Regions from separate parts of the Streptomyces sp. NPDC051243 genome, predicted to be linked through region 1. Evidence: riboswitches for the same ligand, from Rfam matches in the RefSeq annotation. Region 1 holds a riboswitch; the other holds the start of a gene.
The links. A riboswitch is a leader RNA that binds a small molecule or an ion and turns the genes downstream of it on or off. The one in region 1 is predicted to bind S-adenosylmethionine.

Region 1 (14,842 bases):
CCCACAGCTGTTCGGCGGAACCCTTCGCGGGCCGCTCGGCCTCGACGTACCAGCCGCCCGCGGCGTCCAGGCTCAGGCTGAGCGTGCGCCCGGCGCTGACGGGAGCCCGGTCGTAGCCCCGGACGCGGTAGCGAAGCTCGGCCTCGGCGGTCGCGGTGTCGCCGGTGCGGTCCAGGCGGGTCAGGCGGTACGACCAGTCGGCGAGGGGCAGGGCCCGCAGGTTGCGGAACCAGCTCTGGGCGCCCGTGCGCAGGAACGCCGCCTGGTCGCGGTCGAGTATCGCGGCCTCCCGCGCGTCCAGGACGCTCTGCACCTCGGCCCGCGCACTGTCGGTGGCGGACCGCCCGCCGCACCCCACGAGGGAGACGAGCAGCAGACAGAGCGCCACGACGACCCGCGTCCCCGACGCCCGCCTTCGACCAGCCATTTCACGATCGTACGGCGGGGAAGGCGGACGAGTCAGACCCCGCGTTCGGACCTGCGGCCGGAGGGGGTCGCACAGCTCTGCCGCAGGCGACGTCACACGGAACCTGCGGCAGGCCGGGGTCGCAGGGACCTGCCGCAGGACGGGCTCGCACGGATCTGCCGCAGGACGGGGGTCGTACAAACCTGCCGCAGGACGGGCTCGCAGGGACCTGCCGCAGGACGGGGTCGCACGGATCTGCCGCAGGACGGGGGTCGTACAAACCTGCCGCAGGCCGAGGTCGCACGGATCTGCCGCAGGACGGGCTCGCACGGATCTGCCGCAGGACGGGGGTCGTACAAACCTGCCGCAGGACGGGCTCGCACGGATCTGCCGCAGGACGGGGGTCGTACAAACCTGCCGCAGGCCGAGGTCGCACGGATCTGCCGCAGGACGGGCTCGCACGGACCTGCCGCAGCACGGGGGTCGTACAAACCTGCCGCAGGACGGGGTCGCACGGACCTGCCGCAGCACGGAGGCCGTACAAACCTTCCGCAGGAGGGGATCGCACAGACCTGCCGCAGCACGGAGGCCGTACAAACCTGCCGCAGGAGGGGATCGCACAGACCTGCCGCAGGACGCGGGTCGCACAAACCTGCCGCAGGATGGCGTCCCGCCCGGCGGTGAAGCCTCCAGAACCGGCGCGATCCCTCAGGCCGCGCAAGCCGGTTCAGCGTGTCAGCGTGGCCTGCGCCGGCGTCCGGACTCCGGGTCGCTCAGCTCGGCGAAGCCGGAGGGCCTGCCCCGCCCGACCCTCGGCGCGCGGCGAGGCAAGCGTGCGGAGGGTGACACGGGCGGGCTTCGGGAAGGCCGTCAGGTACGTCAGTGCGCTCACCGGGCGCCAGGAGTTGCTCCGTTGCCCCCGCCCCCGCCCCCGCCCCCGCCACGCGGCGAGGGCCGGCCCGCGTCAGACCCTGGTGACCGTCGCGCCCGGCATCATGCCGACCGGGTCGTAGCGCACGGGTGCGCCGGGGTAGGGCGCGTGGATCACCTGGCCGTTGCCGACGTACATCCCGACATGGCTGGCGTCGGAGCGGTAGGTGACGACGTCGCCGGGCTGGGCCTCGGAGAGCGGGACCTGCCGGCCGGCGTACCGCTGGCCCTGCGAGGTGCGCGGCATGGCGACGCCGGCCTGGGCGTACGACCACTGGATCAGGCCCGAACAGTCGAAGCCGGAGGGGCCGTTGGCGCCCCAGACGTACGGCTTGCCCAGGGCGGAGTGGGCGGCGGCGAGGGCGGCGGCCGCGCGGCCGGAGGGCGGGAGGGCGCTGCCGAAGTCGGGCATGACGTCGCGGCCGGAGCGGGAGGCGCGGCCGTAGGCGGCGCGGTCGCTCGCCGTGAGGGTGTTGAGGAGCCTGCGGGCCTGGGCGAGTTTGCGCTCGACGGTCCGCTTGTGAGTGGCGACGGCCTTGCGGCTCTTCTCAAGTTCCACGAGCTTCTTCGCCGCCTCGGCGCGGTCCTGGGCGAGGACGCGCATCGCGTCCTGGAGTGCCTCCAGCTCGCCGGCCTGGTGGGCGCTGATCCGGGCGATCCGGGCGGCCTTGTCGAGGTAGTCGGCCGGGTCGTCGGAGAGCAGCAGGGCGAGGGAGGGGTCGAGGCCGCCGGACCGGTACTGGGCGCCGGCCAGCGAACCGAGGGCGTCCCGCATGGTGTTGATGCTCTCCTGCTGCCGGGCGATCCGGTCCTGGGCCCGGCCCACCTGGTCGCGGAGCTTGTCGGCGCGCTCGTCGGCCTGGTTGTAGGCCTCGGTGGCCTTCTCGGCCTCCTCGTAGAGGCGGTCCACCTTGGTCCGGGTGTCGTCGTGCGGCGTGGCCTTCGCCGGTACGACCCCGAGGGCCGTGGCGGCGGCTGACATGACGCAGAGCGCCGCACCGGCGCCCCGGTCGAACCCGGACGTTGCAAGACGGCGATGGGACCCCACGGGAAGCCGCTCTCCTTCCGCTCGCGGACAAGGACCGCTCCCCCCGTCGGCGGGGGAAACGCGGCAGACAGTAACTCCGAGCGGGGGCGGCCACCAACGACCGCCGTGGGCACACAAAGTGACGCCCCGCCTCTGACGCAGGTCATCGGCGGGGCGCGGGGTCAGCGAGTGCTGTCGTGATTCGCTCGTTCGGGCGGCACGTGGTGTTGATCTTGGAGGCGTACGGAGACGTACGGAGCCGTACGGCCGGGTCAGATCCGGACGCCGAACTGGAACGGCATGTTGTTGATCGACTCGTAGCGGACGACCGTGCCGGTGCGCGGGGCGTGCAGGATCTGGCCGTTGCCCGCGTAGAAGCCGACGTGGTGCAGGTCGCCGTAGAAGATGACCAGGTCGCCGACCTTGAGCTCGGACTGGCTGTAGATGCGCGTGCCGTAGCTGGCCTGGGCCTGCGAGGTGCGCGGGATGGAGACGCCGGCCTGGGCGAAGGCCCAGGAGGTCAGGCCCGAGCAGTCGAAGGAGGACGGGCCGGAGGCGCCGTAGACGTAGGGCGAGCCGATCTTGCTCTGGGCGGCCTGGAAGGCGGCCATCGCGCGGCCGGAGCCGGTGGCGGCGTTGCCGAGGTCCACGCGCTCGGCGGAGGAACGGCTGGCGCGCTCCTCCTCGGCGGCCATGGCGGCCTTCTCCGCGGCCGTCAGGGTGTTGAGCAGCTTCTGCGCCTCGGCGAGCTTGGCCTGGACTTCCTTCTTCTTCTTGCCCAGCTCGGTGCGGGTGGCGGAGAGGTCCTTGAGCTTGTCGGCGGCCTCGGCGCGCTGCTGGGACAGCTCGCGCTGCTTCTCCTGGATCTTCTTCAGCGACTCGACCTGCTGGGCGCTGAGCTGGTCGGCGGTGGACGCCTTGTCCAGGTAGTCGTCCGGGTTCGACGAGAGGAAGAGCTGGAGGGAGGAGTCGATGGTGCCGGTGCGGTACTGGGCGGCGGCCGCGAGGCCCATCGCGTCGCGCAGCTCGTTGAGCTCTTCCTGGCCGCGGGCGACGTTGTCCTGGATGGTGGAGATCTCCTTCTGGAGCTTCCCCTGCTTCTCCTTGGCCCCGTTGTACTCCTCGGTGGCGTGCTCCGCCTGCTCGTAGAGCTTGTCGACCTTGGCCTTGACCTCGTCCTTGCTCGGCTTCTCGCTGGGGGCCGCGTTGGCAGCCTGAGAACTGATGGCCACGGCAGCGGCGGCAGCGGTGGTCAGCACGGTCACACGTGCTCGGCTCGGCTGCTTGGGTCGACGGTGGGACGCCACGGAGGTGAAACCCTTCTTGTGAGTGATCACCCGCTCGGAGGTTCGACGCCAGACCCTAGTGACCCTCTTGTGATCAGATCAAATCCTCACACGAAAAATCTCGTCACACCCGCCATTCTTTACACACAACTCACATGTGGTGACGCGGGCTTGACGCTCGGTTGTGCGACAGGCCGACCAATTCGGGCATTAAGCCTGTACGTTGGCCCTTTCAGGACAGTCGCTTGAGAAGCACCGCAGAAGCCACCGGCCGCGCTCCGGCCCGGGCCACCCCGTCGGCCACCTCGCGGTCGGTCGAGGCGACGATGACCGGCCGGCCCGGCGGCTCGGCGCGCACCAGCTGGCGGATCAGCTCGTCGGCGGTCACGCCGGGCTTGGAGAACAGCACCCGCACGCCGCGCGGCGGTGCCAGCAGCACCGGCGCGGCCAGTTCGGCCCCGTCGAAGACACAGGTCACCTCGGCGCCGGTCTGGGCGGCGAGCTGCGAGAGCTGGCCGAGCAGCCGCAACCGCTGCTTCTCCAGCGGCATCTGGGGATAGCCGGTCTTGGTGACGTTGTAGCCGTCGACGACCAGATGGGCCTGCGGCAGGGCGAGGAGCTGGTCGAGGATCGCGGGGTCGTTCTCGGACAACGCCCGTGCGGCGATGTCCTTCGGGGTCATTCGTCCCGGTTCGACCGCGTCCACGGTCTCGGCGGGGCGCACGGAGACCGGCGGCAACGCCAGCTCACGGCGCAGTCCTTGGGCCGCGTCCAAAAGGGTGTCGAGGAGCAGCCGGACGCGCATGTCCTCGACACTGCGCCCCTCGCGCGCCGCTCTGCGCGTGGCCTCCAGGGCCGCCTCGGCCTCCCCGAGCCGCGCCTTGAGCCGCCGGGTCTCGCTCTCGGCCGCGGAGACCTGGGCCTGCCCCTCGGCGCGTACGGCCTCGATCTCGCCCTGGACCTTGCGCAGGGCGGCCTCGCCGCGCTTGACGTCGCTGAGGGCGGAGCGCAGCTTTCGGTGAAGCGATTCGGCTTCCTTCTTCGCCGCGTCCAGCTCGGCGCGCAGCCGCTCGGTCTCGGTCCGGGTGTGCTCCCGGGCGTGGGCGAGCTCCTCGCGCAGGCGCTCCAGCTCGGCGCGGCTCTCCTCGTCCGCGCGCTCGGCGTCGGCCCGCTCGGCCTCCTCGCCGGCCGCGGTGACCAGCTTGACCCAGCCGGTGGGCCGCAGAACATAGGCCGCGGCCGCCACGTCGAGCGGGTCCGCGGCCGGAGGCGCCGAGCCGGAGTCGAGAGCGCCGGACAGCTCCGGCTGGGCCTCTCTGAACTTCTCCCCGATGCGCTGCCGGAACAGCGGATCGGTCTCCAGCGCGGCGGCCATCGCGTTGCCGGCGAACTTGGCCCGGCGGTTCGGTGCGAACCGGGCGTACTGCCGCAGTTGCGCGGGCAGTTCGCCGACGGTCAGCCCGCCGAAGCCGTCGGACACGATCTGTACGACCTTGCGCCGCACACCGTCGGGCAGCGGACGGTCGAGCACCTCAGCGGCGCCGTCGCCCGGCCCCCCGCCTTGTGTCTCCACCATCCGTCAACACCCCAATTGCCTGTGCGGGGCCGGCTCCCGTCAGGAGCCGGCGCCCGGCCTGTCCACGAGTTCCACCTTGTCCACCGCGTTGCACCAGCGGCAGCGCACGGACTCGATCGTCTCACTGAGCACCTCACGCTCCTCGACCTTGGGCTCACCGGCCAGATCGAGGTGGACGTACTCCACGACCCTGGACGAGCGCGTCACGTCGAAACGCGTGAGGTTGCCGCAGAGGGTGCAGCGCCAGCGCGTCGTGGCGGTGGGCAGGGGAACCGTCATCGTGACTGTGCTCTTTCCTTCTAGGTCTTCTATTGTCCGCGACGCCCCGGTCTCCCCGGTGCGTGTGGCTCGTAACCCTACGGCCTGGCGGGTACTCGCCGCCTGTCCGTCTCGGGCGGCGAGGCGGTCTGTGCGCGTGCGTCCGGTTACGTCATGCTCTGTGTTCATGATCGGCAACTGGAGCGTGGTGCGTTTCGGGACTCGGTTCGGCAGGGCGGGCCGATCGGTCCTGCGGTCACCTGCGCCGGTGACGTACGGGCTGATCGCGCTGTGCTGTCTGCTCTTCCTGACCGGCCCGGCGGCGGGGCTCAATCCGTCGTACGGCTCCGGCGAGGGGCTGCTCGCGGCGCAGCGGGCCTATTTCCACCGCTGGGGCGTGGTCCCGGCCGAGCTGTTCGAGGGGGCGCCCCGGGCCGCCCTCACACCTGCCACGGCCCTCTTCGTGCACGGCAGCTGGGTGCACCTGCTCGGCAACATGCTCTTCCTCTACGTCTTCGGCGTGATGACCGAGGAACGGATGGGCCGCGTCCAGTTCGCGTTCTTCTACCTGGGCTGCGGCTATCTGGCCCTGCTGGGCTATGCCGCCGCCAACGACGACTCCACTCAGTCCCTGGTCGGCGCGTCCGGGGCGATCTCGGCCGTCCTCGGCGCGTTCCTGTTCCTCTTCCCCGGGGCGCGCGTGACAAGCCTGCTTCCCTTCCTGCTCTTCCTGCCGCTGCGCTTCCCCGCCTGGGTGGTGCTGCCGTTCTGGGTGGCCCTGCAGTGGGTGGCGGCGGGGCGGGCGGACCAGGGGCCGGGGGTGGCGTATCTGGCACACCTGGTGGGCTTCGGGCTGGGCTTCGGCTTCGCGTGGGCCCGCTTCGGACGGCCTACTAGAGTGAAGCCCACCCCAGCTCCGGCCCCCGAGGGAGAGAACCAGCCGTGATCACCGCGATCGTCCTCATCAAGACCAGCGTGGACCGGATCCCCGAGATCGCGGAGCGGATCGCTTCGCTGGAGAGCGTGACGGAGGTCTTCTCGGTCACCGGCACCTACGACCTGATCGCCATGGTGCGGGTGAAGCAGCACGAGGACCTCGCCGAGGTCATCCCCGGCCGGATCAGCAAGATCCCCGGCGTCGAGGCCACGGACACGCACGTCGCGTTCCGTACCTACTCCCAGCACGACATCGAGGCCGCGTTCGCCATCGGCCTGGACAGCTGAGAGCACCCCGGCACCTGGCACGGCCCTGGATGAAGAGTTCTTCATCTGGGGCTCATCCGCACCTCCGGCTGCCGTGGGCAGGATCGGCCGCATGGTCTTCTCGCACCGGATCGCGGCCCTGGCCGCCGTAGTGGCGATTCCGCTCGGCATCGCCGCGACCAGCTTCGCCCTCACCGACCAGCCGGAGTCGCCGAAGGTCCCGCCCAAGGTGGAGCTGAACAGCGGCTCCCCCACGCCGACGCCCACCCGGCCCGCAGCGACGCCGAGCGACGAGGTCGTCTCCAGGCCCCCGGTGACCGACAGCTCCGCGAGTGACGACGATGACGACGCTCCCGACCGCGAGACCTCGGACGACGACCGCGGTGAGCTCGGGGACGACGGCTAGCGAGTGCCACCGAGATCAGGACGGCTGCCGGGAACCGTGCCCCGTGGACGGGCCGAGCCGCGGCGACGGGAGCACCCCTGTGGGGGAGACCGTGCGGCCGCGACGCGGAGGACGGAGTCGGATGCGCGTGCCAGACCTCACGGCGCCGGCATGACCCGGGAGACGCCACCCGGTCCCGCGGGCCGGCGGATCTCCGCCCGGGTCCGCATCCTGCTGTGGCTGCTGCTCGTCATGGCCGTCGGACTCGCGTCGGTGGCGGCGACCACGCGCTCGATCCTGCTGCGGGACGTCGACCACCGGGTGAACGGGCTGCTCGCCCAGGAGGCCGGCGAGTTCGCCAACTTCGAGGAGCGGGGCGTCGACCCCGAGACCGGCCGCCCGTTCACCGACCCGTCCCGGCTGCTGCACGAGTTCCTGGAACGGCAGTACGCCGACCCGGACGAGGAGCTGATCGGTCTGGTGGGCCGGCCGGGCCGGATCCCGGCGCAACTCCGCCAGCAGCGCGACATCCACGTCGCCCTGCCCCTGCACGAGGACGCCGACGCCCGCCGCCGCATCTTCGACTCCCCGGACTCCACCGGCACGCTGCACCGCGCGTCCGGCGAGATCCGGTGGGCCAAGGTCGCGGTCGCACGGGCCGGCGGCGCGACGGAGGCCGCGTTCGTCGTCGCCTTCCACCCCGGACGTGAACAGGCCGCCGTGAACGAGGAGTTCCGGATCCTGCTGGCCAAATCTCCGGTGTCGCCCTGCTGATGACGACCGGCATCGGCTGGGCGGTCGCGGGCCGGATCCTCAAGCCAGTACGGCTGGTACGCACCGCGGCGGCACAGCTCACCGAGCAGGACCTCACCCGCCGTATCCCCGTGCACGGACGCGACGACATCGCCGCGCTCGCGCAGACCTTCAACGCGATGCTCGACCGGCTGGAGCGCGCCTTCGCCGCCCAGCGGGAGTTCGTCGACGACGCGGGCCACGAGCTGCGCACGCCGATCACCATCGTGCGCGGCCATCTGGAGCTGATGGGCGACGACCCGGCCGAGCGGGAGGAGACCATACGGCTGGTCACCGACGAACTGGACCGGATGAGCCGCATCGTCGAGGACCTGCTGCTGCTCGCCAAGGCCGAGCGCCCCGACTTCGTCACCCCTGAACCGGTCCAGCTCGCCGAGCTCACCGCCGACGTCTACGTCAAAGCCCGCACCCTGGGCGAACGTGCTGTGCGGCAAGCGCGGCGTGGCCCGGGTCTTCGGCCCGCAGAAGGGGGCGACGCCCGCGCAGGTCGAGGAGCTGTCGGCGGGCCTGGAGAACTGGGCCGACATCCTCAACCGCGACCTCCCCGTCACCCGCACCGACCTGCGGTACGGCGACGGCACCGGCGCGTCCGGCGGCGTGGGCGCCGGCCTCGCCGCACTCGGCGCCCGTCTGCTCCCCCGCTTCGAGGTGCTGCTGGGCCACCTCGACCTGGATGCCCGCCTCGCCCGCGCCGACCTGGCCGTCACCGCCGAAGGTGCCCTGGACCACCAGACGCCGCGCGGCAAGGTCCCGGCCGAGGTCGCCCGCCGGGCCAGGCTGTACGGCCGCCCGGTGCTGGCGCTGGCGGAGGCCCTGGTCCGGGCCTCCGAACTCCTCACGGACGCCACCGAACGCGCCCTGCGGATGATCCTGCTGGGCGCCCGGCTACCGGCTCACGCGGAGGTGTCCGGCACGCAACGCCCGTCCTCCGTACGGTAGTTCCACCGCGCGCCGTCCTGGACCAGCTCCCGTACGGCACCCACGAACCGCTCGACGTGCTCGTCGGGGGTACCGGCCCCGAAGCTCACGCGGATGGCGTTCAGGGACTTCTCGCCGGGCGCGGCCTCCGGCGCGCCGCACTCGCCCTGCGTCTGCGGGTCGCTGCCGAGCAGGGTCCGCACGAGCGGGTGGGCGCAGAACAGCCCGTCCCGCACGCCGATGCCGTACTCGGCGGAGAGCGCGGCGGCGAAGTGGGAGCTGTTCCAGCCGTCGACGACGAAGGAGATGACACCGACGCGCGGGGCGTCGTCCCCGAAGAGGGAGAGGACGCGGACCGCCGGGACCTCCGCGAGCCCCGCCCGCACCTTCTCGATCAGGTGCTGCTCACGGGCGACCAGGTTGTCGAAACCGGCCTCGGTGAGGGCCTTGCAGGCGGAGGCGATGGAGTAGGCGCCGATGACGTTGGGCGACCCGGCCTCGTGCCGCGCGGCACTCTCGTGCCACTCGACGTCGACCCCGCCGTCCTCACGCCTCGTCACCTTACGGCTGGCCCCGCCGCCCGCGAGGTACGGCTCCGCCTCCCGCAGCCAGTCCGCGCGGCCGGCGAGCACGCCGGAGCCGAAGGGCGCGTACAGCTTGTGCCCGGAGAAGGCGACCCAGTCGACATCGAGGTCACGGACGCTGACCGGGTGGTGCGGGGCGAGCTGGGCGGCGTCGAGCACGATGCGGGCGCCGTGCGCATGGGCGGCGGCCGCGAGTTCCCGTACGGGCCACAGCTCACCCGTCACGTTCGAGGCACCGGTGACGCACACCAGAGCCGGGCCATAGGGGTCGCGGTCGGCGAGGGCTCGCTCCAGGGTCTCGACGGCCTGGCGCGGGGTGCGGGGCGCGTTGAGGTAGGTGACCTGGGCGTCGCGCCAGGGCAGCAGGGAGGCGTGGTGCTCGGTCTCGAAGACGAAGACCTGGCAGTCGGCCGGGAGGGCGGCCGCGAGGAGGTTGAGCGAGTCGGTGGTGGACCGGGTGAAGACCAGCTGGTCGCCGGGGCGGCAGTCGAGGAACTCGGCGACCGTCCGGCGGGCGTTCTCGAACAGGTCGGTGGAGAGCTGGGAGAGGTAGCCGGCGCCGCGGTGGACGCTGCCGTAGTACGGGGCGTAGGCGGCGACGTCGTCCCAGACGCGCTGCAGCGCGGGCGCGCTGGCGGCGTAGTCGAGCGCGGCGTAGGTGACCTCGCCGCCGGTGACGAGCGGGACGGTGACATCCCGGCCCAGAACGGGCAGCGGCGAGCAGACGGACTGGTCGGCGGCAGCGGTGGAGACGGACATGACGGAACTCCCGTGAAAGCAGGTGGAATTCACCGCGCGAGCGCATGCGGAACAGGGCGGCTCGAGCGTGGTGAGGGTGAAAGGGGATGCGGAGGCGGGGCTCTGCGGCCCTATCGCATTCGCTTGCTCACGGAAGGCTCCCTCGAACGACCAGGACCCCTGGTTTCGAGAGGGGCCCGCGCTTGCCGCAGACCTCGCTGCCTACGGCCTGGTCTTCACCCGGGGCACCCCGCCACGGACGGAGGGTTGCCGGACAGTCGGCCGGGGCCTCATGACTGTCACTCATGACCTGGTACAGGAACGTACGTGAAATGATCGTGGTCCCGCAACTCGTGTCCGAATCGCGGGACCACAGGCGCATCGCTCACGCGTTGCTCGCGGCCACCCACAGCTCCAGCGTCCGCTTGGCCGCCCCTGAATCGATCGACTCGGCCGCCCTCGCCATACCGAGCCGGATCTGCTCGGCGAGCGGAGCGTCCGTCGGCTCCAACGCCACCAGCGCCGCCGCCGAGTTGAGCAGTACGGCGTCCCGCACGGGCCCCGTCTCGCCCTCCAGCAGCCGGCGCGCGACCTCCGCGTTGTACGAGGCGTCCGCACCGCGCAGCGCCTCCACCGGCACCAGGTCGATGCCGACGTCACGCGGGTCGAAGCCCTCCTCGGTCACCTTGCCGTCGCGGACGACCCACACCCGCGAAGTGGCCGTCGTCGTCAGCTCGTCGAGCCCGTCGTCGCCGCGGAACACCAGCGCGGACGAGCCGCGCTCGGCCAGTACGCCGGCGATGAGCCCCGCCATCCGGGTGTCGAAGCAGCCGACGGCGGAGGAGGTGACGCGAGCCGGGTTGGTCAGCGGGCCGAGCAGGTTGAACGAGGTCGGAATCCCCAGGTCCCGCCGGACGCCACCGACGAACCGCATCGAGGGGTGGAACTTGGCCGCGAAGCAGAAGGTGATCCCGGCCTCGTCCACCACCCGCGCCACGCCCTGAGGCGACAGGTCGAGGTTGATGCCGAGCTTCTCCAGCACGTCGGACGAGCCGCTCGCCGAGGACGAGGCCCGGTTGCCGTGCTTGACGACCTTCGCGCCGGCGCCCGCGATCACGATGGCGGACATCGTGGAGATGTTGACCGTCTTGGCCCGGTCACCACCCGTACCGACGATGTCGACGGCCGGCCCGGGGATGTCCAGCGGCTGCGCGTGGGCGTACATCGCCTCGACGAGACCGTTGATCTCCTCGACCGTCTCGCCCTTGGCCCGCAGCGCCACCATGAAGCCGGCGATCTGGGCGTCCGAGGCCTCGCCGCTCATGAAGCGGTCCATCGCCCAGGCCGTGTCACCGGCACTCAGGTCCTGTCCGGCGAGCAGGGCACTCAGCACCTCGGGCCAGGAACGGCCCGCCGCGGTGTCGCCTCCAGCGGGGGTCACAGCGCTCATCAGCCGCTCCTGGGGTCAAAGGTGTCCCGCTCTACGGGACGCGAGTCTCAACGGGTCCACCCTATCCAGCCCCGGGACCCGGAGAAGGGCCCCGTCCGAAGACCGGACGGGGCCCGCGTCCCACTGCGCAGGGCCCGTGCACGGCCGAGGGCCCCGTCCGGGAAACCGGACGGGGCCCTCAACCGTGGCGTAGCTGGCGCAGCGATCAGTGGTGGCCGTGGCCGCTCGTGATCTCCTTGTACTCCTCGACCGTCGGCTTGGGGATCTGGCCCTCCTCGCCGTAGTACGACTTGCTGAGCTTGGCGCGCAGCTTCTCGGAGCCCTTCACCTTGCGCTCGACGCCGTTCTCGTCGACCGTCGGGCCGATCTCGGCCGGCTTGTACTGCTCGTGCGCGGTGAGCGTGTACAGCGCGTCCTGGCTGAGCGGCTCGTGGACCTCGATGAACTCACCGTGCGGCAGGCGCTTGATGATGCCCGACTCACGGCCGTGCAGCACCTTGTCCTTGTCCCGGCGCTGCAGGCCGAGGCAGATGCGCTTGGTGATGACGAAGGCCAGGACCGGGCCGGCGAAGAAGCCGATCCGGACGAACCACGTGACCGCGTTGATCGACAGGTGGAAGTGGGTGGCGATGATGTCGTTGCCGCCACCGATCAGCATGATCATGTAGCCGGTGACCCAGGCGACACCGAAGGCGGTACGCGTCGGGGCGTTGCGCGGCCGGTCGAGCAGGTGGTGCTCACGCTTGTCGCCGGTGACCCAGGACTCGATGAACGGGTAGAGGGCGATCACGCCGAGGAAGAGTCCGAAGAGCACCAGCGGGACGAAGACGCCCAGGACCAGCGTGTGGCCCCAGAAGTTGATCTCCCAACCGGGCATGGCACGGACCAGACCCTCGGCGAAGCCCATGTACCAGTCGGGCTGGGCGCCCGTCGACACGTGGTCGGGGCGGTACGGCCCCATGGCCCAGATCGGGTTGACGGACGCGATACCGGCGAGCGCGGCGATGGCACCGAAGACCAGGAAGAAGAAGCCTCCGGCCTTGGCCATGTAGACCGGCAGCAGCGGCATGCCGACGACGTTGTTGTTGGTCTTTCCCGGGCCCGCGAACTGCGTGTGCTTGTGGTAGAAGACCAGGATCAGGTGGCCGACCACGAGCCCGAGCATGATGCCCGGCAGCAGCAGGATGTGGATCGAGTAGAACCGCGCGACGAAGTCGACGCCCGGGAACTCTCCGCCGAACAGGAACATCGAGATGTACGTCCCGACGATCGGGACCGACAGGATCGCGCCCTGGGTGAAGCGGACACCGGTACCGGAGAGCAGGTCGTCCGGGAGCGAGTAGCCGGTGAAACCGGTGAACATGCCGAGGACGAACAGCAGGAAGCCGAACAGCCAGTTGATCTCACGCGGCTTGCGGAACGCGCCGGTGAAGAACACGCGCATCATGTGCACGAACATGCCGGCGAGGAAGATGATCGCCGCCCAGTGGTGGATCTGCCGGACGAGCAGACCGCCACGCACGTCGAAGGAGATGTGCAGCGTGGAGCTGAACGCCTCCGACATCAGCGTTCCCTGCAGCGGGACGTAGCTGCCGTGGTACTCCACCTCGTTCATCGACGGGTGGAAGAACAGCGTCAGGTACACACCCGTGAGGATGATGATGATGAAGCTGTAGAGGCAGACCTCACCCAACATGAACGACCAGTGGTCGGGGAAGATCTTGCGCATGTTGGCCTTGGCCAGGGAGTAGATCCCGAGCCGGCCGTCGGCCCAGTCGGCGACGCGCTCGCCGGCCGGTGCCTTCCCGCGTGCGCGGGACTCGGTGGTCTCTGTAGTGCTCATCCGCGCTCCCAGAATGCAGGACCGACGGGCTCTTCGAAGTCGCCGAGCGCCTCGAGGTAGCCCTCGTCGTTCACACCGATGCGCAGCTGCGGCAGGGCGTGGCCGGCCGGGCCGAAGATCACTCGGGCACCGTCGGAGAGGTCGAAGGTGGACTGGTGGCAGGGGCACAGCACGTGGTGCGTCTGCTGCTCGTACAGGGAGATCGGGCAACCGACGTGGGTGCAGATCTTCGAGTACGCGACGATGCCCTCGTGCGACCACTCGAGCTCGCGCTTGTCCTTGATGTCGTCGGGCTGCAGCCGGACGATCATCAGGGCGGCCTTGGCGATCTCGTTCTGGAAGTCGTGGTCGTGCTCCTCCAGGCCCTCCGGCTTGGCGAAGGTGAGGGAGCCGACCGCGACGTCCGAGGGACGCAGCGGCTCGTTGGTGTTCATGTTGACGAGCAGCTTGCCCTTGGACCACAGCGTGTGGCGCAGCTTGGTGCCGGGCAGCGGACCGAGGTCACGCAGCAGGACGACACCGGAGAGCGGGAACAGGGCCAGCGCGCCGAACATCGTGTTGCGGATCAGCTTGCGGCGACCCAGCGCGGACTCCTTCGCGCCCTGCTTGAAGTCGGCCATGACCTTGGCCCTGACCTCGGGCTCCGCCGCGATCGGGTGCCGCTCGTCCGCGATCTCGTGGTCGGACATCAGCGTGCGGGCCCAGTGGACCGCGCCCGCGCCGATGCAGAACAGCGCCGCCCCGAGGGTCAGGCCCAGCGCGAAGTTCATCGCGTTGATGTGCCCGAGCGGGAAGACGAAGATCGACTTGTCGTGCGGGATCGCCACGAACGAGGCGATGAAGCCGACGGTGGCCAGCATCGACACCGTGAACAGCAGGGCGACCGTGCGCTCGGACCGCTTGGCGGCCCGCTCGTCGATGTCCTGGATCCGGTGCTCGTGGGGCGGCAGGCCGGGGTCGGCGAAGGGGTTCTTCTCGTCCGCTACCGCGACGGTGGCGTCCTGCTCAGCGGGCAGGTTCTCTTCTGGAATGTCTTGGCTACTCATGACTTCTTGGCCTTTGCGGTCCGGGCGGCGACCCACACGGCGATGGCGATCAAACCGCCGAGTCCGAAGATCCAGCCGAACAGACCCTCACTGACCGGCCCGAGGCCGCCCAGCTCCAGACCGCCCGGGTTGACCGTCTCGTCGCTGTTGACCGCGTTCAGGTACGCGATGATGTCCTTCTTGTTCTGCTCCGACAGCGTGGTGTCGGGGAACGACGGCATGTTCTGCGGGCCGGTCTGCATGGCCTCGTAGATGTGCTTCGGGTCGACGCCCTCGAGCGTCGGCGCGTACTTGCCGTGCGTCAGCGCGCCGCCCTTGCCGGTGAAGTTGTGGCACTGGGCGCAGTTGTTACGGAAGAGCTCGCCGCCCTTGGCGATGT
Region 2 (14,842 bases), on a different contig from region 1:
TCGATGAACTCTTAGTAACCGGTGTTACCGATGGTAATGATCGGTCATTCGGTCAGAGTCGGGTCAGTGTCAGCCACCGGCGACGGCGGGAATGATGGAGACACCCGCACCGTCCGGCGTCGCCGTCTCCAACCCCTGCTCGAAACGGACGTCGTCGTCATTGACGTACACATTGACGAACCGCCGCAGCTTGCCCTGGTCGTCCAGCACCCGGGCGGCGATCCCGGTGTGGTTCTTCTCCAGGTCGGCGATGACCTCGGCGAGCGTCCCGCCTTCGGCGGTCACTTCGGCCTGGCCACCCGTGTAGGTGCGCAGGATGGTGGGGATGCGGACGTTGACGCTCACGTTGTGACCTCCGGTCAGCTAATCGCCCTGAGGGGCGCGGGGCTGTGTTGGATGTGCGGCTACCGCCGCGTGGGCGCGACCAGCCCCCACCGGCCCGCAGACGAAATCAGTGGGACAGGCCCCTAGACGAGACCCGCCTCGCGGAACGAGTCCAGGTTGGGACGAATGGTCGCAGTCAGGCCAGTACCGGCCACAGCATCCAGCGTCTTGAGACCATCGCCCGTGTTGAGGACAACCGTCGTCTTCGTCGGGTCGAGGACACCGTTCTCGATCAGCTTGCGCGTCACACCCACCGTCACCCCACCGGCGGTCTCCGCGAAGATGCCCTCGGTCCGGGCCAGGATCTTGATCGCGTCCACGACCTGCTCGTCCGTCACATCCTCCACGAAACCGCCCGTCCGCCGAGCGATGTCGAGCACATACGGACCATCCGCCGGGTTGCCGATCGCCAGCGACTTGGCGATGGTGTTCGGCTTCTGGGGCCGTACGACGTCGTGGCCGGCCTTGAAGGCGGTGGACACCGGCGAGCAGCCCTCGGCCTGCGCGCCGAAGATCTTGTACGGCTTGTCCTCGACGAGACCGAGCTTGATCAGCTCCTGCAGACCCTTGTCGATCTTCGTCAGCTGCGAACCGGACGCGATGGGCACGACCAGCTGGTCCGGGATCTGCCAGCCGAGCTGCTCGCAGATCTCGTACGCCAGGGTCTTGGAGCCCTCCGCGTAGTACGGCCGCAGGTTGACGTTGACGAAGCCCCAGCCCTCGCCGGCCGGGTCGCCGATCAGCTCGGAGCAGAAGCGGTTCACGTCGTCGTAGTTGCCCTCGATGCCGACGAGCTCGCCGCCGTAGACCGCGGCCATGACGACCTTGCCCTGCTCCAGGTCGTGCGGGATGAACACGCAGGAGCGGAAGCCGGCGCGGGCCGCCGCGGCGCCCACCGCCCCGGCCAGGTTGCCGGTGGAGGAGCAGGAGAGGGTGGTGAAGCCGAAGGCGCGGGCGGCCTCCAGGGCCTGGGCGACGACGCGGTCCTTGAAGGAGTGCGTCGGGTTGCCGGAGTCGTCCTTCACATACAGACCGCCGGTCACACCCAGCTCACGGGCGAGGTTGTCGGCCTTGACGAGCTTGGTCCAGCCGGGGTTGAGGTTCGGCTTGGTGGCCACGTCGGCGGGGACGGGCAGCAGGGCGGCGTAACGCCAGATGTTCGCGGGTCCCGCCTCGATCCGCTTGCGGAGCTCCTCGGCGTCGTAGGCCGAGAAGTCGTAAGCGATCTCCAGCGGGCCGAAACACTCCTCGCACGCGAAGACCGGGCCGAGCGGCACCCGGTGACCGCACTCGCGGCAGGACAGCGCCGCGGCGGGACCGAGGTCTACGGTGGAATCGGTGGTGCTTGCAACAGTCTGCACAGCCATGTGAGGCGAGGCCCTTTCTCCTCATCTTCCTCACGACGCATCTCGCCGTGAGACGGATTTGGCACCTTCCCTAGCCGGGAGCCTCGCGGAGACGATCAACGCTGATCGACGACGATCAACACTGATCTACGAGACCGGCTGGAGGGTTGCCGGGGCTTCATCGGGCCGTTTCCCTCTGCCCCTCTGGATGAGCTGTATGTGGTTGTTAACACCGGTTGACCCCGGACATGCGATGGTCATCCGCGTTGTTCAAGACTGTAACCGAAGGCCAGGACAGTTGAGATAGTCGTCCGAACCGCGAGATGGATCACACGGTTAGCAGATGTGATCACGAACAGTGAGGAGCCGCAGACTGTGCTGGAAGAAGTCGAGCGCTGGCTGAGCACCCGCTCCTGGTCCGTGACCGATCGCCCGCTGCACCAGCTCCTGGCCGCCAAACAGCGTACGGGTCAGTCGGTCTCCGTCGTGCTGCCCGCGCTCAACGAGGAGGAGACGGTCGGCGAGATCGTCGCGATCATCCGTCACGACCTCATGCACCAGGTTCCGCTCGTCGACGAGATCGTCGTCGTCGACTCGGGATCCACCGACCGCACCTCCGAGGTGGCCGCCGCCGCGGGCGCGACCGTGGTGCACCGGGACGAGATCCTGCCCCACATCCCGGCCGTGCCCGGCAAGGGCGAGGTCCTGTGGCGCTCCCTGCTGGTCACGAGCGGGGACATCGTCTGTTTCATCGACGCCGATCTGAAGGAGTTCTCCTCCGACTTCGTCTCCGGCATCGTCGGCCCGCTGCTGACCGACCCCGGGATCGACCTGGTCAAGGGCATGTACGACCGCCCGCTCAGGGGTGCGGCCGGCCAGGGCGGGCGCGTCACCGAGCTCATGGCCCGCCCGCTGCTGAACATGCACTGGCCGCAGCTGGCCGGTTTCGTGCAGCCGCTCGGCGGTGAGTACGCGGCCCGCCGCAGCCTGCTGGAACAGCTCCCGTTCCCCGTCGGGTACGGCGTCGAGCTGGGCATGCTGATCGACGCGCTGCACCTGGTGGGTCTGGACGCGCTGGCCCAGGTGGACGTGGGCGTGCGCAAGCACCGGCACCAGGACGGGCAGGCGCTCGGCCGGATGTCGGCCGCGATCTACCGCACCGCACAGCTCAGGCTCGCCCGCGGTCACCTGGTCCGCCCCTCCCTCACCCAGTTCGAGCGGGGCGAGGACGGGTTCGAGCCGCGTACGTACTCCGTGGACACCGAGGAGCGGCCGCCGATGGTGGAGATCGCGGAGTACGCCTCCCGCAAGGTGGCCTGAAGATTCCGGAGGTCGTATACGGCCCCTGCCAGAGAGGTGAACCGCACGTTTGAGCGGTTCCGGGCCGGGCTAGGTTGTGGCGTATGGCTTCCACGCAGGATGCGCAGGATGCGCACGGTGCTGCCAGGGTGCTGGTCGCGTCGAACCGCGGCCCGGTCTCGTACGAGGTGCGCGAGGACGGCTCGCTGCACTCGAGGAGAGGCGGCGGCGGAGTCGTCTCCGGGCTGTCGGCGATCGGGCCGGACGCGGGTGCCCTGTGGGTGTGCTCGGCGCTGTCGGACGGGGACCGCGAGGCGGTTCGGCGCGGGGTCGGCGAGGACGGCGTGCTGATGCTGGACATCCCGGCCGAGGTGCACTCCGACGCCTACAACGGCATCGCCAACTCGGTGCTCTGGTTCGTCCACCACATGCTGTACCAGACGCCGCTGGAGCCGGTCTTCGACGCGGAGTTCCGGCGCCGGTGGGCGTCGTACGAGACATACAACCGCGCGTTCGCGCAGGCGCTGGCCGAGCGGGCGGCGCCGGGGGCGGCGGTGCTGGTGCAGGACTATCACCTGTGCCTGGTGCCGGGCATGCTCCGGGAGCTGCGGCCGGACGTCCGGATCGGCCACTTCTCGCACACGCCGTGGGCGCCGCCGGAGTACTTCCGGATGCTGCCGGACGACATCCGCGCGCAGTTGGTGTGGGGAATGCTCGGCGCGGACCGGCTGGGGTTCCTGACCTGGCGGTGGGCGTACGCCTTCATGAACTGCGCGGGCGCCGTGGACGGCGAGCGGATCGTCCCGATGGTCCCGGTCCCGAGCAAGCCGCGCTGGATCGAGCACACGCCGACCGGACGTCCGCCCCTGCGCAAGACCTGGATCGGCGTGCACGGGCTGGGCGCGGACGCGGAGTTCCTGCGGGCCAGGTCGCACGAGTCCGACGTGGCCGAGCGCATGGCGGCGCTGCGGGAGGAGATCGGCTCGGCCCCGGACGGCAGGGCCCGCAAGACGATCGTGCGGGTCGACCGGACCGAGCTGTCCAAGAACATCGTGCGCGGCCTGCTGGCGTACCGGCAGCTGCTCGACGACCACCCCGAGTGGCGCGAGCGGGTGGTGCACGTGGCGTTCGCGTACCCCTCACGGCAGGACCTGGCGGTCTACCGGGAGTACACGGCGGAGGTCCAGCGGCTGGCGGAGGAGATCAACTCCCGCTACGGCACCCCGGGTTGGACCCCGGTCGTACTCCACGTCAAGGACGACTTCGCACGGTCGCTGGCGGCGTACCGGCTGGCGGACGTGGCGCTGGTCAACCCCATCCGGGACGGCATGAACCTGGTCGCGAAGGAGGTGCCGGTCGTCTCCGACGCGGGGTGCGCGCTGGTGCTGTCGCGGGAGGCGGGGGCGTTCGAGGAACTGCGCGAGGACGCGATCGAAGTGAACCCGTACGACGTCGTGGACACCGCACGGGCGCTGCACGAGGCGTTGTCGATGCGCCCGGAGGAACGGGCCGAACGCACGAAGCGACTGACAGCGGCCGCGACCGCCCTGCCGCCGGCCCAGTGGTTCCTGGACCAGCTGCACGCACTGGAGGAGGGGACGGCGGGTCAGCCCGCCTGATCCGCGATCGCCCGCAGCAGCCGTACGACCCCCTGCGGCCCGTCGACCACGACGTCCGCCCGCTCCGACAGCTCGGTGACCTCCTCGCTGCCGCTGCAGACCAGGAGGCCGGGGGTGCCTTCGGAGCGGAGTCCGTCGACGGCGGCGTAGGCGGGGAGGTCGCCGAGGTCGTCGCCGGCGTAGAGGACGGACTCGGCGCCGAGTTCACGGACGTACTCGCTCAGGGCCACGCCCTTGTCCATGCCGGGTGGGCGCAGTTCGAGGACCATGCGGCCCGGTTCGACGATGAGGCCGTTGCGGGCGGCGAGGTCGGTGAGGGGGGCGCGGAGGGCGTCGAAGGTACCCTGCGGGTCGGCCGCGCGGCGGGTGTGCACGGCCAGGGCGTGTCCCTTGTCCTCGATCCAGGTGCCCTGCGCGGCCCCGCTCCCCTCGAGGACGCCCGGCAGTTCGGCGCGGACGGCCGCGACGCCGGGGTGGGGGTCGGGCGCGGTCACCTCACCGCTGACGGCGTCCCAGCGCTCGGCGCCGTAGTGCCCGAGCACCACGAGGTGCTCCAGCCCCGGGACCCCGGCGAAACCGCCGTACCGCACGGCGACGTCGGCCGGGCGCCCGGTGATCACCGCGACGGCGGCGACCTTCGGGGCGAGCGCGGCGAGCGCCGGCAAGGCGTCGGGGTGGGCCCGGGCCTTCTCCGGGTCCGGCACGATCGGCGCGAGCGTCCCGTCGAAGTCGAGCGCGACCAGCGCCCGCGCCGGACGGGCGAGGATGGCGGCCAGCCCGTCGCGGCCCGGCCGGGTCGAGGGGACCGGCAGGGGGTCCACGGGATTGACGGAATCGATCGAGTCCGAGTCGGTCAGATCGTTCTGATCCTTGTGACTGCCCATACGCCGACCCTATCCAGGGAGCACCCGGCGTACCCCTCTCTCATCTCTCCGCCCGCCGCGCCTCCCGCACCCGCCGCAGCCGGTTCACCGTCACCGGGTCGTGGGCCAGGGCCCGCGAGTCGTCCAGCAGGGCGTTCAGGAGCTGGTAGTAGCGGACGGGGGCCAGGCCGAGTTCCTCGCGTATCGCGCGCTCCTTGGCGCCGGGGCCCGGAAAGCCCCGGCGTTCCAGGGCGAGGATGTCCCGCTCGCGGTCGGCAAGGGCGGCGGCCTCCGGCTGGTCCTGGTCCATGTGTCGCACCGTAGCCCCCGCCACTGACAACCGGCAGCCCCGACCACTGACAACCGGCGACTACTCCGCGCTCTCAGCCCGAGTCGCCGTCGACTGCAGTTGCCCCAGGACCAGCGACGGGCTGCTGCCGGACGAGACCGTCCCGCCGATGCGCTGCTTGACCTCCGCGCTGACCGCGGCCCAGGAGGTCCGGCCGACCGGGTAGAGCTCGGAGAGCGGGAGTTCCTCCAGGAAGGGCTTGAGATCGGCGTCCTGCTTGGCCGCGGTCATCACCGTGGAGGCGGAGTTGGTGACGGGAAGCAGGTCGTACTCCCGGGAGAACTCCAGGACGTTCTGCTCGTCGTAGACGAAGTTCAGGAACTCGCCCACCTGCTCGGCATGCCCGTTCTGCTTGAAGGCCATCATCCAGTCGGCCACGCCCATGGACATCTTGGTCGGCCCCTCGATGCCGGGCATCGGCACCATGCCGAACTTCACGCCCTTCTTCGCGGCCATCTGCATCAGCGAGGGATGGCCGTTGAGCATGCCGACGTCCCCGGCCGCGAAGGCGGCGAACGCGTCGGCCCGGTTGAGCTCGCCGGGCGCCACCGGACCCGTGAGCCCCTTGCCGACCAGGTTGCTCTTGAGCCAGTTGAAGGTGGCGACGTTCTCCGTGGAGTCGATGCTGTACGTGCCGAGGTTGGTGTCGGTGTAGCCGCCCCCGCCGCTGAGCAGCCACTGCATCGTCTCGGCCTGCGCCTCCTCGGGCCCCAGCGGCAGCGCGTACGGGTATTTCACGCCCTGCGCCTTGAGGGCCACGGCGTCGGCGGCCAGTTCCTTCCAGGTGGTCGGCGGGGTGAGGCCGGCCTTCTCGAAGAGGGTCTTGTTGTAGAAGAGCAGCCGCGTGGAGGAGGCGAAGGGGATGCCGTACTGCACGCTGTCCACCTGCCCCGCGTCCGCGAGCTGCGAGACGAGGTCGGCCTGGACGGGGATGGAGAGCAGGTCGTCGGCCGGGTAGAGGAGATCCTTGGCCGCGTAGTCGGCGTACGCGCCGATCTGCGCCATGTCCGGCGCCTCCCCGGCGTCGACCATCGACTTGACCTTGGCGTCGACGTCGTTCCAGGAGTACACGGAGACATCGATCGAGACGCCGGGGTGCTCGGCCTCGTACGCCTTGACGAGCTTGTCCCAGTACTTCTGGGAGCTGTTCGCCTCGCTGTCCCCGTAGTCCGCGGCGACCAGCTTCAGCGTCACCTCGTCCGAGCCGCCGGTCACCCCGCAGCCGCCGAGAACCGCTGTCAGTCCCAGCGCGGACACCGCCGCGATCGTTCCGGTACGCCACGTACGTCCCGTACGCCTACGCCGCTGCACGCAAACCCGCCTCACACCCACGTTCGAAAGCTTTCGAAACGTCATACATATTGCCTCCGTAAGGTCTACACCACGTAAGTGGACTAGACCTCTCGCGGGTGCGCAAGACACACTGTTCCCCGTGAGACATGTCATCGCCCTCGATGTGGGCGGCACCGGGATGAAGGCCGCCCTGGCCGGGGCGAGCGGCGCCCTGCTCCACCAGGCCCGCCGCCCGACCGGCCGCGAGCGCGGTCCGGACGCGGTCGTCGAGGGCATCCTCGACTTCGCCGCCGAGCTGCGCGCATACGGCGAACAGCACTTCGGCGAGCCCGCGGCCGCCGTCGGCGTCGCCGTCCCCGGCATCGTCGACGAGGAGCGGGGCATCGCCGCCTACGCGGCCAACCTCGGCTGGCGCGACGTACCCCTGCGCGAGCTGCTCACCGAACGGCTCGGCGGCGTCCCCGTCGCCCTCGGCCACGACGTACGCACCGGCGGTCTCGCCGAGGGCCGGATCGGCGCGGGCCGGGGCGCCGACCGCTTCCTCTTCGTCCCGCTCGGCACCGGCATCGCCGGCGCCATCGGCATCGACGGCCGGGTGGAGGCGGGCGCGCACGGCTTCGCGGGCGAGATCGGCCATATCGTCGTACGGCCCGGGGGCGCTCCCTGTCCGTGCGGACAGCGCGGCTGCCTGGAGCGGTTCGCCTCCGCGGCGGCGGTGACCGAGGCATGGGCCGCCGCCTGCGGGGACCCCGAGGCGGACGCCGCCGACTGCGCCAAGGCCGTCGCGTCCGGCGATCCGAACGCCGTACGAATCTGGCAGGAGGCCGTGCACGCCCTGGCCGACGGCCTGGTCACCGCCCTCACCCTGCTGGACCCCCGCACACTGATCATCGGTGGCGGCCTGGCCGAGGCGGGGGAAACGTTGTTCACACCACTGCGGAACGCGGTCCGGCAGCGGGTCACGTTCCAGAAGCTGCCGTCCATTGTCCCCGCGGCCCTGGGCGACACGGCGGGATGCTTGGGTGCCGGCCTACTGGCCTGGGATCTCCTCGACCAAACCGACGTTACGGAGGTATCTCCCTGATGCCAGCCCACCTAGGGGCGCGGGGAACTGCGCGACCAGCCACAACGAACCCGCAGCCCGCAACGGACAAAGCGCCCCTGATCCTGTCCGGCGCCAACGCGGTCATGCCCACAGGAACCGTCAAAGACGCCCAAGTAATCATCGACGGCACCCGAATCGCCGGCACAGCCCCGGAGAACGCCCACCGCCTCGACCTCACCGGCCACTACGTAGTCCCCGGCTTCGTAGACATCCACAACCACGGCGGCGGCGGAGCCTCGTTCACGTCAGGCACGCCGGACGACGTAGTCACCGGCATCCACACCCACCGCCTGCACGGCACCACCACCCTCGTCGCCTCCACCGTCACCGGCGACATGGACTTCCTGGCCCAGCGGGCCGGCCTCCTCTCCGAGTTCGCCGAGCAGGGCGACATCGCCGGCATCCACTTCGAGGGCCCGTTCATCTCCCCGTGCCGCAAGGGCGCGCACTCCGAGGAGCTGCTGCGCGACCCGGACCCGGCGGAGGTCCGCAAGCTGATCGACGCCGCGCGCGGCCACGCGACGATGGTCACCCTCGCCACCGAACTGCCGGGCGGCATCGACTCCGTACGCCTCCTGGCCGATCACGGCGTCATCGCGGCGATCGGGCACACGGACGCGACGTACGAGCAGACGGTGGAGGCGATCGACGCGGGCGCGACGGTGGCCACGCACCTGTTCAACGCGATGCCGCCGCTCGGCCACCGCGAGCCGGGCCCGATCGCGGCCCTGCTGGAGGACGAGCGCATCACCGTCGAGCTGATCAACGACGGCACGCACCTGCACCCGGCCGCCCTGCAGCTGGCCTTCCGTCACGCGGGCGCGGACCGGGTCGCGTTCATCACGGACGCGATGGACGCGGCCGGCTTCGGCGACGGCCACTACATGCTCGGCCCGCTGGAGGTCGAGGTCGCCGACGGTGTGGCACGCCTGGTGGAGGGCGGCTCGATCGCGGGGTCCACCCTCACCCTCGACCGCGCCTTCAAGCGGGCGGTGACCATCGACCGGCTGCCCGTCGAGGACGCCGTGGCGGCCCTGTCCGCCAACCCCGCCAGGCTGCTCGGCCGCTACGACCGCATCGGCTCCCTGGAGCCCGGCAAGGACGCCGACCTGGTGATCCTGGACGCCGACTTCGACCTCAAGGGCGTGATGCGCCGTGGCGAATGGGTGGTTGAGCCCCAACTGGGGTGATCTGTCCGGCTGTTGAGGGCGGTGGTTGTCCTGCGAGACTGGGACGGCCGCCGCCCGTTTGGCATGATCAAGGCCTCCGGGCGGCACGTCCGGCAGACAGACGGCGAACACATTCCGAACTTCGGGGGAGGTCGGCCCAGGTGATCCTCACGGTCACGCTGAACACCGCTCTCGACATCACCTACCGGGTACCGGCGCTACGACCCCACGCGTCCCACCGCGTCTCCGAGGTGACCGAACGCCCCGGCGGCAAGGGCCTGAACGTGGCCCGGGTGCTGGCGGCCCTCGGCCACGAGGTGACGGTCACGGGCTTCACGGGCGGCGCGACGGGACGCGTGGTGCAGGACCGGCTCACCGACACGCCGGGCGTGGTGGACGCGCTGGTCCCGGTCAGCGGACCGACCCGGCGCACCATCGCCGTCGTCGACGAGCACACCGGCGACACGACCCAGCTCAACGAACCCGGCCCGACGATCAGCGCCGCCGAGTGGTCCGCCTTCCAGGAGGCGTACGTGGACCTCCTCGCGTCGGCGTCCGCGGTGGCGCTGTGCGGCAGCCTGCCGCCGGGGGTGCCGGTGGGGGCGTACGCCGGTCTGGTCCGGGCCGCGAAGGCCGCCGACGTGCCCGTACTGCTGGACACCAGCGGAGAGGCACTGCGCCGGGGTGTCGCCGCCCGGCCGGACATCATCAAGCCCAACGCCGAGGAACTGGCCGAGCTGACCGGCTCCCACGAGCCGTCGCGTGCCACGCAGGACGCGCGCAGGCGCGGCGCCCGAGCGGTCGTCGCCTCCCTCGGCGAGGCGGGCCTGCTCGCCCTGGCCCCCGAGGGCCGCTGGCGCGCCACCCCGCCCGCCCGCCTGCGCGGCAATCCGACGGGCGCGGGCGACGCGGCGGTCGCGGGTCTGCTGTCGGGCCTGGCGGAACGGCTGCCGTGGCCGGACCGGCTGGCCCGCGCGGCGGCCCTGAGCGCGGCGAGCGTCGTGGCGCCGGTGGCCGGGGAGTTCGACCGGGTGGCCTACGAGGAGTTGCTGAAGCGGGTGGCGGTGACCGCCGAGGTCACCGCCGCCTGACGGCTACGACTTGTACCAGCCCTTGACCAGCCACATCTGGTCGAGGAGGGCGTCGCACTGGTTGCCCTGCTCGCAGGACAGCTTGATCGTGTTCGTGCCCTTGTTGAGCTGGATCCAGTTGTAGGTCTTCGTCCAGCCCTTCTCGTAGTCGCCCTCGGGCCCGTTCGCCCAGTTCTTCAGGTCGACCGGCGAATCGGAGGGCGTGTCATTGACCGTGAGCGTGGCGTTCTGGTCCTTGCCCGGAACGCTGTAGCCGACGAAGACGGTGTACTTGCCGGACTTCGGGATGTCGCTGACCGTCCAGGTGACCGAGGAGCCGACCGCGTTGAACCCGTTCACGTAGACGCCGCCGTCCGCCTGGGCGCCCTTGATGTCGGACGCGAGGGCGGCGGTGCCGCCGAGGGCGAGAGCCTTGGCGTCGATGGTCGGCAGGTCGTCCTCGGCGGCCGCGCTGTTGCTGTTCGACGGGCTCGGCGTGGTGCTCTGCTGGGACTGCGTCGGCGTCGCCCCGGCGTCGTCGGTCTTGTCACCCGGGTCGTCGTCGCCGCCCAGGATCGCCACGCTGATGCCGATGACGACGGCCGCGACCACGGCGATCGCCCCGATCAGCAGCCCCTTGGTGTTGGGACCGCCGCCACGCCCGGCACCGGAGCCGCTGCCGCCGCTGTACGCCGACTGCTGCTGGGCCGTCGGTGCCCCGCCGGGAAACGTCTCCGGGGCGGCGTAGTGCGCGTTCGGCTGGCCGTACGCGCCCTGCTGCTGCGGCATCTGGCCGTGGGGCGCCGCCGCCTGCTGCTGGCCGTACTGGCGCTGCCCGACCGCTCGCACCCGGTTGACCGAGTTCGGGTAGCCGTAGCCACCGGACGGGGGCTGGGCGCCGTTGGCCTGCCCGTCGGCGTAGAGGTAGCCGAACGGGTCGTCGTCCTCGGGCGTGCTGGCGCCGTTGTTGCCGGACGTCATCCCTTGGTACTCCTCACCAGGTGCGGGCGTTGCGATAGGACGGTCAGAATGGCGAGCCTACCCGCTCCTGCTGGCCCAAACGGGTGACTCAGACCGCATCAGCTCGCTGACCTGGGATTCATCCCGCGCGTCTGTGTTGTTTGGGACGAGATCGTTTCTCTACGTACATCCGCTCGTCAGCGGACTTCAACACTTCGTCCGCGGTCATGCCGCAGTGTGCCCACCCGATGCCGAAGCTGGCGCCGACACGGACCGCCCGCCCCTCGGCCCGGATCGGCTGGATGATCTCGTTGCGCAGACGTACGGCGAGGTCCTGGGCGTCGGCCCGGCCGAGTCCGTCGGCGAGGATCACGAACTCGTCGCCGCCGAGCCGGGCGACGGTGTCGCCGTCGCGGACCCCGCGGGAGAGGCGCCTGGCGACCTCGATGAGAACCGCGTCACCCGCGTTGTGCCCGAACCGGTCGTTGATCGACTTGAAGCCGTCGAGGTCGCAGAAGAGCACCGCGAGCCCCTTGGTGCCGTCGTCACGCTCGCCCTCGGCCGGCGGGGCGACGGTGTGGACATGGTGGTCGTAGCCGTCGAACGCGGTCGTGGCCGGCCGGAAGTCGAAGCCGTGGCCGTTGGCGTCGTAGACGGCGGGGTGACCGTAGGCCGCGTCCGTGGACTCCAGGGCACCCATGGGGATCCCCCCGCCCCGAGCGGAGTCGAGGGCTTGCGGGAGGGTGGGGCGCTCGCACAGCCGGGCGGAGAGGCGGGAGCGCAGCTCGGCGGAGTTCGGCAGGCCGGTGAGCGAGTCGTGGGAGGCGCGGTGGGCGAGCTGGAGCTCGCGGCGCTTGCGGTCCTCGATGTCCTCGACGTGGGTGAGCAGGAAGCGGGGGCCGTCGGCGGCGTCGGCGACGACGGAGTTGCGCAGTGAGACCCAGACGTACGTGCCGTCGCGACGGCCCAGCCTGAGCTCCGCGCGGCCGCCCTCGGCGGACGTCCGCAGCAGCGTGCCGATGTCCTCGGGGTGGACGAGGTCGGAGAAGGAGTAGCGGCGCATCGCCGAGGCGGGGCGGCCGAGCAGACGGCACAGGGCGTCGTTGGTGCGCAGGATCCGGCCGTGCTGGTCGCCGCCCATCTCGGCGATGGCCATGCCGGAAGGGGCGTACTCGAAGGCCTGCCTGAAGCTTTCCTCACTGGCCCGCAGGGCCTGCTGGTCGCGCTCCAGCCTGACCAGGGCCCGCTGCATATTCGCGCGTAGACGTGCGTTGCTGATGGCGATGGCGGCCTGGAACGCGTACATCTGGAGCGCCTCGCGGCCCCAGGCGCCCGGCAGCCGGCCGTTGCGCGGCCGGTCCACGGACAGGACCCCGATCAGCTCGCCGCAGGCGCCGCCCTGCACGCCGGGCGTGTACATCGGCGCGAAGAGGCGGTCGGAGGGGTGCCACTCGTCCTCGAAGCGGGGCGCGGGGCCGTCGGTGTACCACTGCGGGACGTCGTCGTCGTCGAGGACCCAGCCCTCGGTGTGCGGGATGAAGACCAGGTCGCCCCAGTGCTCGCCCATGCTCAGCCGGCGCTCCCACGACTCACGGGAGCCGACGCGGCCGGTGATGAGGGCCTCGGCCGCGGGGTTGCCGGAGAAGGCGGCGACGACGAGGTCGCCGTCGGGGCGCACGAGGTTGACGCACGCGAGCTCGTAGCCGAGGCCGGTGACGACGCCGTCGGCCACGGCCTGCAGCGTGTCCGCCAGGCTGCGGGCCTTGTTCATGTCCGCCATGACCTGGTGCAGCTGTCGCAGGGTCGCAAGACGGACATACGGCTCCGACTCGGTCTCCATGCTCGCCCTCCCCCCGAGACCTCGCAGCGAATCAAGGGTTCTACTTCGGCGTAACGTCCCTTGCTAGTTCCCCGCCACTGAATCACAGCGCGCTGCCCACTCGGTACACAGGGTCAACAATTAATGGCCCTTGTGACTCAAGTCACAGGTAAACGTGAACAATTGAGCGGTGTTTCTGCGTTTTTCCTGTGCGTTTACTGAACACAGACTTTGTGCGTCTGTGGAGATGCCGACGAAAGGTCGCTCCACCACCGGCCGCCGGTCCGTCCGCGGTCCTAGGTCCGTTCTCGGGCGAAGGCCCGATGTGAGGAGCGCGGGTGTGAGATTAGCGTCTTCGGCGTGCCGAACACTTCCCCGCCCCTCGCGCCGCCCGTGACCGCCGTCCTCCCCGCCTCCCGGAGCGGCTCCGGGCATGCTGAGGGAGTGAGCAACGACGAGTTCCGTGCCGCCATGTCGCGGCTGGCCGCCGGAGTGGTCCTGGTGACCGCGCTGGAGCCGCCGCTGGACCCGGACGACCCGCACGCTCCGGCCGGCGAGGACGTCGGCATGACCGCGACCGCGTTCATGTCGGTGTCTTTGGACCCGCCGCTGGTGCTGGTCAGCCTGCGCGAGGGCTCCCGCATGGACGACCTGCTCGCCGAACAGCCCCTGTGGGCCGTCTCGGTGCTCTCCGAGAGCCAGCGCCAGATCGCCGGCCGCTTCGCCATGAAGGGCCGCGTCAGCGACCGCCTGCTGTTCGCCGACATCCCGTACGTCCGCGGCAGGGAGTCCGGCGCTCCGCTGGTGGGCGGCGCGCTGGCCACCCTGGAGTGCCGCACCGAGCAGCGGGTGACCGCCGGCGACCACACCCTGGTGATCGGCCGCGTCCTGTCGGCGTCACTGCCGGGCGCGGAGGGCGGCCCGCTGACGTATTTCCGGGGCCGTTACCGGCAGTTGGGATGAACTCGACGGACGGGGCCGACAGATAATTCCATGGCGGGTAAATGATCATCCGCCATACCGTGCCCGGATGACGTCGACCACTTCATTGCTCCGCCTCGAGGAAATCACACCCGCGAACTTCGAGGCGGCCACCGGCATACGGGTACGCCCCGATCAGGAATTCGCGGTCTCCCCCGTGATGCAGTCCTTGGCCGAGGCATACGTCCATCCGGCCGGTGTCGCCTGGCCCCGCCTGATCGTCGACGGCGAGCGCCCGGTCGGCTTCCTGATGGCCTTCTTCGACATCGACTGGCGCGGCGACGGCACCCTGTTCCGCTCGGGACTGTGGCGCCTGAACATCGCCGCCGACGAACAGGGCCGGGGATACGGCCGGTTCGCGGTCGAGTCGGTCGCCGCGGAGATCCGCCGCCGGGGCGGCAGCCGGCTGTACGTCACCTGGCACCCCGGCCCGAACGGCCCCGAGAACTTCTACCTCGGCCTCGGCTTCCGCCCCAACGGCGAGACCAGCGAGGGGGAGACGGTGGGGGTGCTGGAGCTGGACCGGCCGGAGTGAGGCAACCGCACCGGACCCGGCGGCCGGAGTGACCAGCCGGACGGACCGGC

Region 2: it holds a riboswitch for S-adenosylmethionine, as region 1 does, so the genes downstream of both, thrC (threonine synthase) here and ACIBAG_RS16290 (aminotransferase class V-fold PLP-dependent enzyme) in region 1, are expected to answer to the same signal.

Annotation. Positions count from the first base shown of each region.
Region 1 covers NZ_JBITES010000006.1:4,362-19,203, reverse strand. Annotated here, with positions in the region: gene ACIBAG_RS16340 (hypothetical protein) at 1-427, opposite strand, end outside; gene ACIBAG_RS16335 (NlpC/P60 family protein) at 1,371-2,384, opposite strand; gene ACIBAG_RS16330 (NlpC/P60 family protein) at 2,636-3,670, opposite strand; gene ACIBAG_RS16325 (NYN domain-containing protein) at 3,882-5,225, opposite strand; gene ACIBAG_RS16320 (hypothetical protein) at 5,265-5,504, opposite strand; gene ACIBAG_RS16315 (rhomboid family intramembrane serine protease) at 5,671-6,429, shown strand; gene ACIBAG_RS16310 (Lrp/AsnC family transcriptional regulator) at 6,426-6,707, shown strand; gene ACIBAG_RS16305 (small secreted hydrophilic protein) at 6,799-7,092, shown strand; partial or broken gene ACIBAG_RS16300 (histidine kinase dimerization/phospho-acceptor domain-containing protein) at 7,324-8,306, shown strand; partial or broken gene ACIBAG_RS16295 (glycerate kinase) at 8,302-8,823, shown strand; gene ACIBAG_RS16290 (aminotransferase class V-fold PLP-dependent enzyme) at 8,778-10,145, opposite strand; SAM riboswitch class IV at 10,319-10,435, opposite strand; gene trpD (anthranilate phosphoribosyltransferase) at 10,510-11,574, opposite strand; gene ACIBAG_RS16280 (cytochrome bc complex cytochrome b subunit) at 11,780-13,417, opposite strand; gene ACIBAG_RS16275 (Rieske 2Fe-2S domain-containing protein) at 13,414-14,463, opposite strand; gene ACIBAG_RS16270 (c-type cytochrome) at 14,460-14,842, opposite strand, start outside.
Region 2 covers NZ_JBITES010000002.1:171,918-186,759, reverse strand. Annotated here, with positions in the region: gene ACIBAG_RS04715 (MoaD/ThiS family protein) at 70-345, opposite strand; gene thrC (threonine synthase) at 468-1,751, opposite strand; SAM riboswitch class I at 1,770-1,945, opposite strand; gene ACIBAG_RS04705 (glucosyl-3-phosphoglycerate synthase) at 2,106-3,050, shown strand; gene ACIBAG_RS04700 (trehalose-6-phosphate synthase) at 3,134-4,648, shown strand; gene otsB (trehalose-phosphatase) at 4,636-5,532, opposite strand; gene ACIBAG_RS04690 (DUF3263 domain-containing protein) at 5,573-5,821, opposite strand; gene ACIBAG_RS04685 (ABC transporter substrate-binding protein) at 5,882-7,117, opposite strand; gene ACIBAG_RS04680 (ROK family protein) at 7,293-8,237, shown strand; gene nagA (N-acetylglucosamine-6-phosphate deacetylase) at 8,342-9,448, shown strand; gene ACIBAG_RS04670 (1-phosphofructokinase family hexose kinase) at 9,589-10,518, shown strand; gene ACIBAG_RS04665 (carbohydrate-binding protein) at 10,522-11,478, opposite strand; gene cdgB (diguanylate cyclase CdgB) at 11,597-13,297, opposite strand; gene ACIBAG_RS04655 (flavin reductase family protein) at 13,637-14,239, shown strand; gene ACIBAG_RS04650 (GNAT family N-acetyltransferase) at 14,307-14,792, shown strand.